Regions from separate parts of the Shewanella sp. SM73 genome, predicted to be linked through region 1. Evidence: predicted binding sites of a transcription regulator. Region 1 holds the regulator's gene; the other holds the start of a gene.
What was found. Region 1 encodes MetJ, which represses methionine synthesis genes. Its sites were predicted from a motif close to TAGACGTCTAGACGTCTA; they were not measured.
Positions count from the first base shown of each region.

Region 1 (7,720 bases):
CTAATTGCTCGAATAAATGTTCATACTGCCAAGGCGTTGCTTCAGTATTAAACTCTGTTTGCCACGCGGCAAGATTAATCCCAGTTGATTTAATCAAGGCTTTACTCGAACTGACTAAACCGACTAACTCAACACTGGCTTCGAGTTCATGGTCTAGTGAGGGTGAAACCGACTTAAACAGATCGATCCAAGCCTCACCGATATTACCCACACCGAGCAGCAGGACGCCAATGCGTTTACGCGGGCCAGCGCAGCGACGGTGGACTTTTTGGGTTAACAGATTCACCTGTGACTGGGGCACTAACGTCACTAAACTTAAATCGCCACTGAACAAAGGTTTAGCATCACGGCTCAGTAAACGGGCGAAGCTGCGGCGATAATGTTCGGCGTCGGCACTTACTAATGCAACTAAACCAAAATCTGTGTTGATCTGCTGCTCGCTGATCCCTAATGCTTCTGCCTCGGCATCGAGTAATCTTTGAACTTGTTTTTGATTCTCAGCGGTATAGGCAAGTTCAACCCTTTGATGGGCAGAGGTCCAATGGGCCAATGGCGTTAAACCCGCGGCAATCAATAAATCTAATAAACGAGTTAACTCCCCTGTGAGTTTAAAGCCGAACAGGACAACAGCATTGAGGTTAGTCACCACAGGCGCGCTCGCCGACGAACTGTGGGGCGCGATCAAGGTAAAGTCGGTGTGGGATGCATAACTTGAGCGTACCGCTAAACTCACTTCGGTATTAAACAAAGGCTGCAGAGTGCGCGAATGTAATACTGGCGAGCCTAAACGCGCGAGGCGATCGGCTTCGGCAAGTGACATGCTTTTCAGTAACTTGGCATCGTTGATTTTATTAGGATCGGCGTTGAACACCCCTTCCACATCGGTCCAAATAGTCACGCGCTCGATATCGGCGAGACTAGCAATCAGGCTGGCGCTAAAATCTGAACCATTACGGCCAAGTAATAGGGTATCGCCACGCTCGTTAGCGCAGATAAAACCTGTGATCACTAAGCGTTCATTGGGATGCGCGGCTAATAGGGCTTGTACTTTAGCGCGGGATTCTTGTACCCGAATTTGCGGTACAGCGGCTTCATCGGCCACTAAAATTGAACAGGCATCCACATGGCTTGCCGCCACGCCAGATTCGCGCAGTAGCGCCGCCATTAAACGTGCCGACCAACGTTCGCCAAAGCTCACCACATGATTGATTTGGTATTCGTTGCGCTCGTCTAAAGACAACAAGCTGATGAGTTGCGCTTTATCTGTGGCCAAACGCTCACGCAGATCGCGGGCTTGTTCATTCGACAACAACTGCTCAATCAACCCCTGTTGGTAGCTGATCAGCACTTGTAATTCTTCTTGCCATAGCTGACCCGCATCACGCAGCGCTAATAATTTATACAGGAAATTCGTGCTTTTACCCGCCGCAGAGACCACCACGAGATCATCACTATGACCGTGGGTTAACAGGATATGGGCGACTCGGCGATAACAATCGGCATCCGCTAAACTGGAGCCACCAAATTTATGTAAGTGACAACGTGCCATCTATTATTCCTCTACTGACAAGCCGCAACGGCGGCTAATCCTGCTTGAATATCTGCAACTAAATCGGCGGCATCTTCAATACCCACCGATAGACGCAATAGGGTGTCCTTAATACCAGCCTCAAAACGCGCCTGCGGCTCCATGGCTCTGTGGGTCATAGTGGCGGGCACTGCCACTAAACTTTCGACGCCACCTAAACTTTCCGCCACGCTAAATAAGCTGAGTGCACCTAAAAAGGCCACGACTTCGGCCTCGCCGCCCTTGAGCTCAAAACTCAGCATAGCGCCAAAGCCTTTTTGTTGCTTGGCTGCAATCCCATGACCTGGGTGATCCGCAAGACCAGGGTAATAAACTTTGCTCACTACAGGGCTTTGCGTTAATACCTCAACAATGCGCTGGGCATTGGCTTGATGTTCACGAATTCGCACCGCTAAGGTACGTAGGCCGCGCAGGGTCAGATAACTGTCGAAGGCCGATCCCGTTAAGCCTAGAGTGTTCGACCACCAATGTAAGCTTTCGCCGATTTGCGCATTTTTGGCGACCACAGCGCCGCCGACCACATCGCTATGACCATTGATATATTTAGTGGTGGAGTGGATAACGATATCCGCGCCTAACAATAGGGGTTGTTGCAATATCGGCGATAAAAAAGTGTTATCGACCACCACCAGCGCGCCGACCTCATGGCTCGCCTTAGCAATGGCTTCGATATCTACCACACGCAATAACGGGTTCGATGGGGTTTCGAGCCACACCATCTTAGGATTCTGCGCAATGGCGGCGGCTAACGCTTGGCTGTCGGTTTGGTCGACCACAATGAGCTTAAACTGGCCTTTCTTCGCCAAGTTGGTAAATAAACGGTAGGAACCGCCGTAACAATCGTGGGGCACGACCAATAGGTCATCGGGGCCGAGCAAAGTGGTCACTAAGGTGATGGCCGCCATGCCAGTGCACGTCACTATGCCAGTGGCGCCCTTTTCTAATTGCGCTAATGCTTCGCCTAAAATGCAGCGCGTTGGATTGCCTGAACGACTGTAATCGAATTCGCGGGGATTTTTATGACCATCGAAGGCGTAATTAGTCGACAAATAAATCGGTGGCACAACTGCGCCATATTGAGTATCGCTTTCGATACCCTGACGCACTGCCAGTGTGGCTAATTGACGCTCTGCCATGGGTGGACTCCTAAATTCGATAGACTGATAGAGATGTCTGGACGTCTAAATGTACCTAAGCCCAACGCCATCGTCAATAGGCGTGAAGACGTTTAGACGTCTAAACATAAAGAAATCTGTTTGCAATCACAAAGAAATAGTAGCAATAATTTGACTGTTCTTTGTAAGGGTTTAAAATCTGCCCCGAATTTAGCGTTATAACAGGTGAGTCAATGACTGAATGGAATGGGGAATACATCAGCCCCTATGCTGAACATGGCAAGAAGAATGAACAAGTAAAAAAAATTACTGTGTCTATTCCGCTCAAAGTGCTTAAGGTCCTCACGGACGAACGTACTCGTCGTCAGGTCAATAATTTGCGTCACGCCACCAACAGCGAGCTGTTGTGTGAGGCATTTTTGCACGCCTACACTGGCCAGCCATTGCCCAACGATGACGATCTGTCAAAAGATAATCCAGACAGCATTCCCGCAGAAGCCAAGTTGTTGATGGATCAAATGGGAATCGAGTGGGAAGACATGGAATAGCGACTCGTCGCTTTCAAAGTCATATCACAGTGCTCATCAATAGGGATCGTTAACGATCCCTTTTTGTTTATACCCAAGCGACTTCAAACTTTAAATTTCACCATCTTGAGTTGGTTTGGGATATAGGAAATCCTATGTTTTCTATGATAGATCCACAGACACTCGCCTTAGCCTCGCTGGTCGTGTTTCTGGGCGCCTTAACCCAAAGTCTGATTGGGTTTGGGCTTGCGGTTGTCGCCAGTCCTTTGCTGTATATCGTCGATCCACAACTTGTACCTGCGCCTGTTATTGCTATGGGTTTCTCCATCGCCCTGCTGACCTTAGTGCGTGAACGCGGTCACTTAGAATTCAATGGCTTGCAATATGCGCTCCTAGGTCGCGTGCCCGGCGGTTTTATCGGCGCGAGCCTGTTGCTGTTTGCGCCTCAACCCATACTGGGTTTATCCATCGCCGCCATTGTGACTGTCGCAGTGATCCTCAGCCTGTATAAATTCAGCCTGCCAGTGAATAAGAAAACCCTCTTCGGTGCGGGCGTGGTTTCAGGGATCTTCGGCAATATCGCCGCGATTGGTGGCCCGCCGATGGCGATTTTGTTGGCAGGCAAAGATGCCTCGCAGTTTCGCGCAGCGCTGTCGGCCTTCTTCATTTTTAGCTCCATGATTGCACTGATCATTTTAGCAATCACTGGCTTATTAGAATTAAAACATCTGTGGCTGTCGTTGATGCTGCTCCCCTCAGTGATTTTAGGTTACTTAGTCGCAGGACGATTAGTGGGCCGTGTCGATAAAGAGAAGACAAAGATGGCGACGTTAGTCCTGTGCAGTATCAGCGCCTTAGTGCTAACGGTGAAGTCGGTTATCGAGTTATTACCCCAATAAGCCTCCTGCTTATACTGGCAAACCTTCTCACGATTCAAACAATAAAAAAGCACTGACATTGCCAGTGCTTTTTCTTTATCTATCAATATGTAAAGCCAGCTTACACTCAGCTTAAATAGCTTTGCCCTGCGTACACAATAAAGTGTCTTAAGGCGAGTACGCCCGTTAAGCTCGCACAAGCCACCATGATCATCGCGCCCTTAGTGTGGCGAGTCGCGGCGGGTAGCAGCATAAACAGCAATGGAATACCAAAACCTATACCGACAACGCCTATCCAGAACACGCTTGCCCATAACCCAGAAGTTAACGATGCTAAGGCCGCAGCCGCCGCGCCGCCCTTGAAGTACAAGGCGCAGAACAACATGAACAGGAACAGGATTTCAATCGCCATCACAGGCAATTCTAAACCGTGCATCTTCACTAAGGTTTTGTCGTGGCTGTCCGTCTTAAACATCAGCAACGCCAGTACCGCATTTGCCGCAGCGCCCGCCGATAGACCTGACACTAAAAACAGCGCAGGCAGTACCGCAGTGTTGAGCATAGGGTAAGCATTCATCGCCGAAATTAAGAAGCCAGTGTAAGCCCCCACGCCAATGGCGAGGACAAACAACAATACTTCAATCAGCTTTCGAAATGGCATAAGTAACTTAGCGATAGGCGTTAGGAAACCCAAACCCCATTTTGGTAAGTCATCCCGCAGCACAATAATGGCGTACGCAAAAGCTAAGGGAGAATACGCCAGCAGCGCCAGCACCCCGATTGCCATCACAGACTGGAAGTTATAGTGAATTAAGATCAACCAGAAGTGGAATGGTTTGGTTAAGTCAAACACTAAGCAAGCTAGACCTAAGCTAATTGCTACAGGCCCAATAATGGCTGCCGCCTTAAGAATGCTGCTTTCGGCTCCCACGCTGAGTTCCTTATTCGCCCAGCGCAAACCAATGCCAATCAGTAAACTGCCCGCGGATAACCCCGCCATAAACAGGTAAACGGCGATGACCCAGTGCCAAGTGACAGGATCATATTGCGCCATGTCGCCCCAAGTATTGTTCATAATCAAATCCCCCCTCTTTTGGTAGGAACGCGATATACCCTAGGTTTAGTGCCCAAATGGGTTTTATCTTGGTAAGTGATTTTAGTGTTGAGCATGATGGCCACTTCACTCTGCGGATCATTAGCATCACCAAACACTAAGGCATCGGTTGGACACACAGTCACACACGCCGGCTCTTCGCCCCGTGCTAAACGCGTATCCTTACAGAAGTTACACTTATCCGCCGCCTTGGTTTCTGGGTTCATAAAGCGCACTTTATAAGGGCACGCTGCCACACAGTACATACAGCCGACACACTTCTCGGTATGGATAGAGATAATGCCGTCTTCACCCACATAGGCCGCACCCGTTGGGCACACCTTAACGCAAGGTGCATCTTCACATTGCTGGCAAGATACCCTGTGATATTTGAAATGCAGATTGGGCATCTCACCAAAGGGGCCTTCCACACGCACTTGCAGACGAGTTACGCCTTCGGGTACGCCATTTTCACTGCGACACGCCACGTTACAAGCTTGGCAGCCGATGCACTTATTCTCGTCGTGCACCATTACATATCGTTTATTCATTTAAGCCTCCGATTAGCGCTTTGCCAGCGTGACGCCCGTGGTGTGCACTGTCATGCCACACACAGGAGCAGTAACGTGCGGTAGTAAGTTACCGCAATGGATACCTTTGCCCGTTGCTCTGACCAACTCTTTGTTTTTAGAACCAAAGCCCATGTAAGCAAACACAGTATCTTGGCGAATACCCGGCGTGACTAAGGCATGGCCTTCTTCTGTGCCAACACTGCTGGTGAGGCGGATTGGGTCGCCATTGCTGATCCCTAACTTACCCGCAGTAACAGGGTGAACCCACACAGCGTTATCCGACATCAGGTTAGCGAGCATAGGCACATTGTGGGTTGCGCCATTGGTGTGCACCGCCACTTTGCCTTGGATAAAGTACAGCTCATCTGCTTTTTTAAGATTCACTTCGCGGAACTTGATCACCCCACGGCCTGGTGCCATGGCTTCCACTTTCGCGGAAGTGAGTTCAATTTTGCCACTCGGGGTTTTAAAGGTCAGTGCGCTGGCGTAAGTGCCGTCTTCATCGGCAGGTCGAGCATTGGGGTATGCCTTAATAAACTCGGCAACCATCTTAGGCTCGCACAACATAATTGGCTTACCGAAGCTCACAAAACCTTCGTCTTTGATCCGGCGCAGCAGGTCAGTGTCGCGGTTCACCTGCAGCATTTGCAGGGTTTCCATGTTTTCCCATGGATAGAACTCGCCAAGGCCCATAGCCACACCCACATCCTTAAAGATCTGCCAAGAAGGCTTAGTATCACCTAAGGTTTCAACGACCCGTTGGCGCACATAATAGGCCGGATTTTTACCTGACTTATCAGCAATTTCTTCATCACGTTCAAGATAAGTCGATTCAGGTAAAATCACGTCCGCATAGGCGGCGGTTTCGCTGATATACACATCACACACGGCGATAAAGTCGAGCTTTTTCATCGCTTCAACAACGCGCGCTCTGTCTGTCATGGTTTGCATTGGGTTAGTGCGTGACATCACCCAGCCGTGTAACTGGTAAGGAACAGCGCTTAACGTGGCATCGAGAATGGTTTGGTAAACGCCGCCCGATGTCCACATCATGGCGTACTGCTCTTCCACCTGATCGATACGTTTCGCTGCTGGTTTTGGCATGTCTTTCACGCCAGGTTTTGCCAATACTGGCGCAACCGCTTCACCGGCAAGCTTGTTGTAATCACCGGGTTTCTGGCCGATATAAATCCCGCCCTTACGCTCAATATTACCAATCAAGACGTTGGCGGCGTACAGGGCGCGGCGCATCTCAAACTCTTCGGTGGTAAAGGTGGCTCTGTGACCAAAATCGACCACGGCATGGGGCGCTTTAGCGGCATATTCGTGGGCGATGCGGCGAATGTCTTTGGCAGGCACATCAGAAATGGTTTCGGCCCATTCAGGGGTATAGGCTTTCACTTCGGCGGCAAAGGCTTCGAAGCCTTCCACATAGCGCGCGACGAATGCCTTGTCGTAAAGATTATCTTCAATTAATACATGGCATAACGCCAAGGCGACGGCTATGTCGGTGCCGGGGCGAATGGCGTACCATTCATCGGCTTTATCGGCCACGACGGAGAATCTTGGCTCGAACACTACTAGCTTGGCACCTTTATCCATCTGCGCCGCCATCATGCCGCGGGTTTCGGACATATTGATGCCTTCGTACAGGTTATGGCCGAAGTTAATGATGTATTTAGAGTTACTTAAATCACGTTTGACCTTAGTGCCAAAAATAGCCTTAGCGGCAATTTCATAACCGCCGGGGCAAGTCGACGCGTGGGTAAAGGTATTGGGACTGCCGAAGGCGGTCGCAAGGTGAAACAAATGCTTTTCTTGTGAGCCAGATTTTGACGAGAATGCCACGGCCTCTGGACCATGTTCTTTTTTGATTTTATTGAGGTTTTCAGCGATTAATTTATAAGCTTCATCCCAACTGATCTCAGCCCATTTGCCTTCGCCGCG
Region 1 covers NZ_JAKKRY010000007.1:99,094-106,813, forward strand. Annotated here, with positions in the region: gene L5M51_RS11810 (bifunctional aspartate kinase/homoserine dehydrogenase II) at 1-1,549, opposite strand, end outside; gene metB (cystathionine gamma-synthase) at 1,561-2,724, opposite strand; gene metJ (met regulon transcriptional regulator MetJ) at 2,937-3,251, shown strand; gene L5M51_RS11825 (sulfite exporter TauE/SafE family protein) at 3,386-4,129, shown strand; gene nrfD (NrfD/PsrC family molybdoenzyme membrane anchor subunit) at 4,236-5,183, opposite strand; gene L5M51_RS11835 (4Fe-4S dicluster domain-containing protein) at 5,186-5,752, opposite strand; gene phsA (thiosulfate reductase PhsA) at 5,765-7,720, opposite strand, start outside.

Region 2 (7,720 bases), on a different contig from region 1:
TCGACAGTGACAGCGCTATTGAGCGCCATATTTTGCGGCTTAAAGGGCGCAACCTTTACGCCCTGACGGGCGAGCAAACGACAAATCCCCGCCACTAAGGTGCTTTTACCCGCATCCGATGTTGTGCCCTGCACCATCAAGACTTTTGCGCGCTGAAGCGAATTAGCAGCAGGATTCATAACAACGGTATTAGCGGTATCGAGTGCATTGGCACAGCCTGTGTTGTCTGTGTTTGAAGAAGGCATAGGGTTAAAAACTTATTTTAGTTTGCAGGGACAAAGATAAAAACTCAGCCTAAATATCACTAAACTGATTTAGATTACAGTGGTTTTAGTGCCAAGGGTAAACCTGCAACCACTAAGGTAACATTGTCAGCCAATGCGGCCACGGCTTGATTTAACCAGCCCGCTTCATCGACAAATTGTCGGCTCAACTCACCTAAGGGTACTATGCCAGAACCGACTTCGTTACTGATCAAAATCACCACTCCCTCAAGCTCGACGAGGGAATCCACAAACGCCGCTTTCTCTGCCTGCCAACTCGCATGAGCTTTATCGTCAGAGGTTGAAACGGCAAAGTCAGTCGCATTCCACTCAGTCGGCGCGGGTTCATCATCGATGTTAATGTTCGATGCAAGTAATTGATTCGTTAACCAAAGGGTTAAACAGTCTACTAAAATCACTCGCCCAGGTTTTGCTAACCGTTTTAGCAGTGCAGTGAGGGCGAGCGACTCTTCAAACAATTGCCATTCGATACCATCGTCCGATCGTCCCGCTTGATGCTTGGCGATACGTGTCGCCATTTCATCATCTAGCGCCTGCGCCGTCGCCACATAGCAAGCATCGAAGCCAAGCGCAGTGTACTGACGCACTAAGGCTTCGCCATAGCGACTCTTACCGCTACGGGCGCCGCCTAGGACGAGGTGGATCACAGTATGTTACCCACAACGAGCAATACAAAATAACACACAATTTCAGATATTTGCTGCGCCGCGCCTAAGGTATCACCCGTGTAACCGCCAATCTGGCGTCTAAAGATCACTATGATCAAACGGCGCAGTCCTATCATCACCAATAGCAATGACAATGCCGCTAACCCCTTGAGGAATAGCAGCACTAATACGCCGCTGGCGATCAGGATAAGCAGCTCATTAATGCCTTGATGTTGCGATAGCGGCTTAGACTTACTGGTCTCGTCATCGCGGACATACTTTTCGCTAAAAATGATACTGGCTGATACCACACGGCTCACAGTGTGCGCGACGATAAGTGCTGAACCCGCCACGACAGGATCGTACAGGGCCAACTCGACTAACAACTGCCATTTCAGCAGCAAAGCCAACATCAGTGCCAGTGCGCCATAACTGCCAAGGCGCGAGTCTTTCATGATCCGCAGCTTGTCTTCAGCCGTCCACCCCCCGCCAAAACCGTCGAAGGTATCGGCGAGGCCATCCTCATGGAATCCGCCCGTGAGCAAGACGCCAACCAACATAGCTAAAAGAACAGAAACGCCAGCGGGGAGCCAGTTCTGCGTCAGCCAAAACACTATGGCGCTTAACAAACCGACCAGAAGACCGACGAGACCGAAATAACGGCTGGCCTTATTCAACTTATCGCTATCGACTTCGACCCACTTAGGCATAGGAATGCGGGTAAAATAGCCCATGGCAACTAAAAATAAATCTATCTCTTTGTGCCAGCTTTCGCGTTCTGACATAAAGCATCCTTAGTGAATTCACACTTGCTGCAAGGTTTAAAATTAAAACGGTTGGCTAAAGGCTATTATTTTAAATAAGTAAAATAAGCGACTTAGCAGAGCACATCATACAACAGCCTCAATCCCCGCATCACTAAAACTCGCCATTTGATTGTAAAAATTTACTGAGGCTTGAATAAGCGGCAATGCCAAGGCCGCCCCCGTACCTTCGCCTAATCTCAGCCCTAGGGACAATAAAGGTTTAGCCTGCAAAAATTCTAACATTCGCAGATGACCTTGCTCATCGGATTGATGGGCAAAAATCAAATAATCACGCACATTAGGGGCGATTTGCACCGCGACTAATGCCGCCGCTGTCGCGATAAAACCGTCCACGACCACCAGCATTTTACGTTCGGCGGCGGCTAACATAGCTCCAGTCATCTGCACAATTTCAAAACCTCCTAGGCAAGCTAACACTGACTTAGGCCCAGTTAAGGCGCTTTGATGCAGCAATAACGCCAGTTCAATCAGCATCAGTTTACGTTCTAAGGTTTCACTATTAATGCCCGTACCACGGCCGACACAATCAATCACATCCAGCTGCATGATCGCCGCCATAATGGCTGCTGCAGAGGAGGTATTGCCTATGCCCATTTCGCCAAAGGCGACTAAGTTACAACCCGCTTGATGGTGACGCTCAATCAAATCGCGCGCCATAGCAAAGCCTTTATCGACGGTTTCAAGCGCCATTGCTGGCTCTAAATGGATTGCACCCGTTCCAGCGCCAAGACGTTGATCGATAATACCTTCAACCCCTTCAACTGGCGTTAAAATACCGCAATCGATCACTTCGAGCTTAAAGCCCACCTGCCGACAAAAAACGTTAATCGCCGCGCCGCCATGGGCAAAGTTTTGCACCATTTGGTGAGTCACTTCGCTAGGGGCAATCGACACGCCTTCTGCGGCAATGCCATGATCCCCCGCAAACACTAACATGGTTGGATGGACTATTTTGAGCACATCCGTTTGTGGCTGCTCCGTTTTTTGCAAATCAGTCGTTTGCACGCGGGCAATCTGCAAGGCTAAGGATTCGAGCTGACCTAAGGCGCCGGGCGGCTTAGTCTTAAGATCAATTTTCTGCAGAATCACCAGATCCTGCGCTTTACTCACAGGGCTTATTTGAAAAGACACGGCTGACTGAGACATCCACACTCCACTTTGTAATCTACATTAAATAACCACAACGCATCCCGCGTCTATGACGAACATGTCCAATTGTGCATTTCCAATCGCGGGTGGGATATCAACAGAAATACTGATTATCCCGCCAGCCTGCGCTTACGACATGACTCTAGGATGACGACTTAACGCTGCGTTTACGTCCTGACTAGGTGCCTACGGCATGACCTTGTATTTACGGCATGACTCTACGCTTACGCAAAATCAGCAAAAAGAACATGCTACCTATGGCGGCCGTGATAATGCCCACGGGCAACTCTTGATTCCCCAATAAACAGCGCGCTAATACATCAATCCACACCATAAATAATCCGCCCACCAGCGCCGTTAATAAAATCGGCTGACGACCGGGAAACAGCATGCGTACTGTATGGGGGATCATTAACCCGACAAAACCGATACCGCCGCAAGTAGCCACCAAAATAGCGGTAATCAAGGAGCAGAGCAGCAACATATTGAGCCGCAGCTTAGGCACATTCACCCCTAAGGTATGCGCCGTTTCATCCCCCGCCTGCAACGCCATGATCTGCCGTTTCATGCCTAAAATAATGAATAAACTCGCACCAATCACCAGTGTCGGCAGTACTAACAAGGACCAACTGGCCTTTGCAAAACTGCCTAAACTCCAAAACAGCACAGAGGCTGTCGCCTGCGGACTGGCGAAATACAGCAGCAGACTCGTTAATGCGCCGAACATAAAGGAGGTCGCCACACCAGAGAGCAGCATGCGCTCCACTTGACTATTAAGCCCGAGCCCAGACAAGGCAAGCACTATCAACACCGACAAACTCGCGCCAATAAAAGCGCCCAAGGGTAAGCTAAACCAAAGTAATCCAGACAAGGCACCCGAACCGCTAAAAAGCCCAGAATGTGCCGTCATACCCGCATTATCAAAAAATCCAGAGCCAGTGAATAAGGTCAACATCACCACAGCGCCAAAGGACGCGCCTGAGCTAATGCCAAACAAATAGGGATCGGCGAGCGGATTGCGAGTCACGGTTTGCAACACACTGCCCGCCAGTGACAAACCCGCACCCGCCACAAAGGCGAGTAAAATGCGCGGTAGCCTGAGCTCCATCACAATGCGCTCAGTCATGCCATTGGCTTGAGTGAGGTTGGCCATTTTATTGATAAAGACTTGGATAACATCCATAAAACTGATGTTCGCCGCGCCAAAACTTGTGGCGGCAATGGGGGTTATCAAAGTGATTATGCCTAATGCGACCAGCATCAGTTGTTGTCTCGTCAAAGGTGTCACCATACGCCCCAAATGTGAGATGAAATGCTATTTACTCCCTGAATCATCCGCCCTCGCCTCGCTCAGCCATGTGGTGCGTTAAATCATGGTAACCATAAAAATAGCTGATTAAGGGCTTTTTATGTTGTGGATGGGGCAATACCTGAGCACACACGCCAAACACATCGCCAATTCGCGCCTCGGTTAATACTTCGGTTGGCGTCCCCATAGCGCTGACTTCCCCGTTATGGATCAACAACAAACTGTCGCACAGGGCACTGGCTAAATTAAGATCATGAATAGAGGCAATCACGCTGATGCCAAGGCTACGCACCAATTCGAGGATTTGAATTTGATAGCGCACATCGAGGTGGTTCGTTGGCTCATCGAGGATTAAAAGCTGCGGCTGCTGCACTATGGCGCGGGCAATCAAGGCGCGTTGCTTTTCACCGCCAGATAAGTGCTCATATTGTTGGTGCATCTTATGGCTCAAGCCGACTTTCTCTAAAGCCTTAGCAATACGCTCAATATCACAGCTCGAATTGGTATCGAACATACCCTTGTGGGGCGTTAAGCCCATGCTGACCAATTGCTCTGTGGTGAGATCAAAATAGTGCGGTGTATCTTGCTGCACTACGGCAACGCGACAGGCAAACGCCTTGGGCGACAAGCGCTCAATATCTTGATCAAAAAGGGTAATTTTGCCCTGAGTCGGGCGAACAAACCGATACAAACAGCGCAGCAAACTGGACTTGCCTGCACCGTTAGGGCCAATCAGCCCCAGCATCTGCCCCGTTGGCAGCGTAAAGTTAATATTGGAAAGAATGGTTTTGCCATCGATACACCAGCTCAACTGGCTCACATTGAGCGCGACTGACGGGCTCAATGACGGGTTAGTGTCATTCACGGGGCTGTTAGTTTGGATTGCGGAAAGTTTCACCTAAGCGGCGCTCCTATCGAGTCCAAACCTGTATAAAAAAAGGTTGTACATATTGTCATCTGCTCCCTCGAGTCACCCGCTCGAGAACTAAGGCTGCACGCAGCGATAACAGAAATAGGCAGGTCTCCTGACTCGTAGGGAATAAGATTCGAGATCTTTTTCACTACTCACAGTTGCGGGCACAGTTCGGGCTGACTGACGAGCAGCTCCCCGATTCCCTATTATGTTTGGGTTGATATACTCTTTGTTAACAACGCCACTGTGAATTAAAACAACGGAGCGATTCGAACAAAGAGAGTCTATTCCCAACACCTATTTCTGCGACGTTATCACTCATTGCGCATGTAATACGCTATCTCGTTCAAACGTCAGGGAAAAGCATTATCCTACATCTATCCCATTAGGCAATGCTGTTTAAATCAGAATATTTTCATGTCAGCTTATTCTCGCCAAACGATCACGCCTACATGATAGCGCCGAGATAGTGAAATAAGGCCTCAACACCTGCGCCCACTCGGCCAATCTAAACGCCAATAGCAGGCACCCTGTTCATCTTGCAGCACATTAATAGTCACCACGGCCGCCACGGGTAAATCGAGTTGACTATAAAACCCCACCGCCCGTTCAACCCCTAAGGCACGCGCCATTAAGTGACGGATCACCCCTCCGTGGGTCACGACCCACACTTGAGTGGCTGGCATATTGACAGTGGTTTCATTAACGGCACTGTTTTCATTACCCATTTTATGTGAGTCAAGGGTCAATCGTTCAAACTCGGCGGCGAGTATCTGGTCAATCGTCCCATTCACCCGCGACTCAAAACTTGCCATAGTTTCACCATTGGGCGGCGGAGTTTGCCAAGGGTCTTGCCAATACGCCGCTAAGCGTTCGCCCTCTTGTTGATACAGTTCATCGAGCCGACAACCGTCCCAATCACCAAAATCAATTTCCTGTAAACCCGACAAACACTGCGCCTGCAATGGCCTTGACTCAGATATCAGTGCCGCCGTCGAATGCAACTCGGCGGCAAAAGCGTGGGCAAAATCGGCGCAGCGGCGTGAAATCGAGCTATAAATCGCGCTACACACGCTGGCCTGTGACTCAACTGCTGCCGACATTTGTTGCCAACCCTTTTTGCTTAAAGGCACATCCACACGACCCCGCAAGATCGCGCCGCCTTCACACTCACCGTGGCGCAACAATAACAACCGAACTTGTTTCATATATGCCTTTTTAGTTAGGGACTAGATGCTAGGAACTCAAGCCAAGGGCCTAAATTCTTGATTCTCGATTCTCGCTCCTAATGCCTTTGACTTTCATCTTGCCCTGACAATCATAAGTCGCGTATTATGGACGTCTATACGTTTAAATGTCCAAAACAAATTTTTAAGAACAAGTATTCAAAAAATGTCGGCTGACGACAATAAAATGCACTTAGCATAACAATGGCCGATTTTTGGACTTAACTTAGCTGTATTTAAGGTAACTATTTATGACGATACCCTCTACTAAAGCCGGCCAGATATTGGCAGACATACGCAAACAGCTTGCAGAGCGCATTCTAATCTTAGACGGTGCCATGGGCACTATGATCCAAGGCTACAAGCTGGAAGAAGAGGACTATCGCGGCGAACGCTTTAAAGATTGGCACACTGACGTCAAAGGCAACAACGATTTATTGGTCTTGTCACAGCCTCACATCATCAAACAAATTCACACCGACTACTTAAACGCCGGTGCCGACATCATTGAAACCAACACCTTTAACGCCACCACCATCGCCATGGCCGACTACGACATGCAGTCGCTGTCCGCCGAAATTAACTTAGTCGGCGCGCGCCTCGCCCGTGAAGCCTGTGATGAAGCCTTTGCTGCCACAGGCATTCCACGCTATGTCGCCGGTGTGTTAGGCCCCACTAACCGTACGTGTTCGATTAGCCCTGATGTGAACGACCCTGGCTATCGCAACGTCAGCTTCGATGAGTTAGTGACTGCTTACAAAGAATCCACTAAGGCGCTGATTGAAGGCGGCGCGGATATCATTATGGTCGAGACCATATTCGATACCTTAAACGCCAAAGCCGCGCTGTTTGCGATTGAATCGGTATTCGATGACTTATTCGGTCAGCATTCAAAAGACAGATTGCCGATCATGATTTCGGGCACCATTACCGATGCCTCTGGCCGTACACTGACTGGCCAAACGACCGAAGCCTTTTACAATTCCCTTCGCCATATCAAGCCCTTATCTATCGGTCTTAACTGTGCACTTGGGCCAAAAGAATTGCGCCCCTATGTGGAAGAATTATCCCGCATCAGTGAGTGTTATGTGTCGGCGCATCCGAATGCAGGCCTGCCGAACGAGTTTGGCGGTTACGATGAAACCCCAGAAGACATGGCGAACGTGATCGAAGATTGGGCACGCGAAGGCATGCTCAATATTATCGGCGGTTGTTGTGGTAGTACGCCTGAACATATCCGCGTGATCCGCGAAGCAGTGAGCCGTCACGATCCGCGTATTTTGCCAGACATTCCCGTCGCTTGCCGCTTGGCAGGTTTGGAACCACTGACTATCGACGCCCAATCCCTGTTCGTTAACGTGGGTG
Region 2 covers NZ_JAKKRY010000002.1:11,471-19,190, forward strand. Annotated here, with positions in the region: gene L5M51_RS03310 (cobyric acid synthase) at 1-245, opposite strand, end outside; gene cobU (bifunctional adenosylcobinamide kinase/adenosylcobinamide-phosphate guanylyltransferase) at 320-931, opposite strand; gene L5M51_RS03320 (adenosylcobinamide-GDP ribazoletransferase) at 928-1,716, opposite strand; gene cobT (nicotinate-nucleotide--dimethylbenzimidazole phosphoribosyltransferase) at 1,822-2,904, opposite strand; gene L5M51_RS03330 (FecCD family ABC transporter permease) at 3,113-4,198, opposite strand; gene L5M51_RS03335 (ABC transporter ATP-binding protein) at 4,239-5,114, opposite strand; cobalamin riboswitch at 5,214-5,390, opposite strand; gene L5M51_RS03340 (histidine phosphatase family protein) at 5,612-6,337, opposite strand; gene metH (methionine synthase) at 6,607-7,720, shown strand, end outside.
Region 2: the regulator MetJ is predicted to act here: its motif matches at 6,465-6,482, upstream of metH (methionine synthase).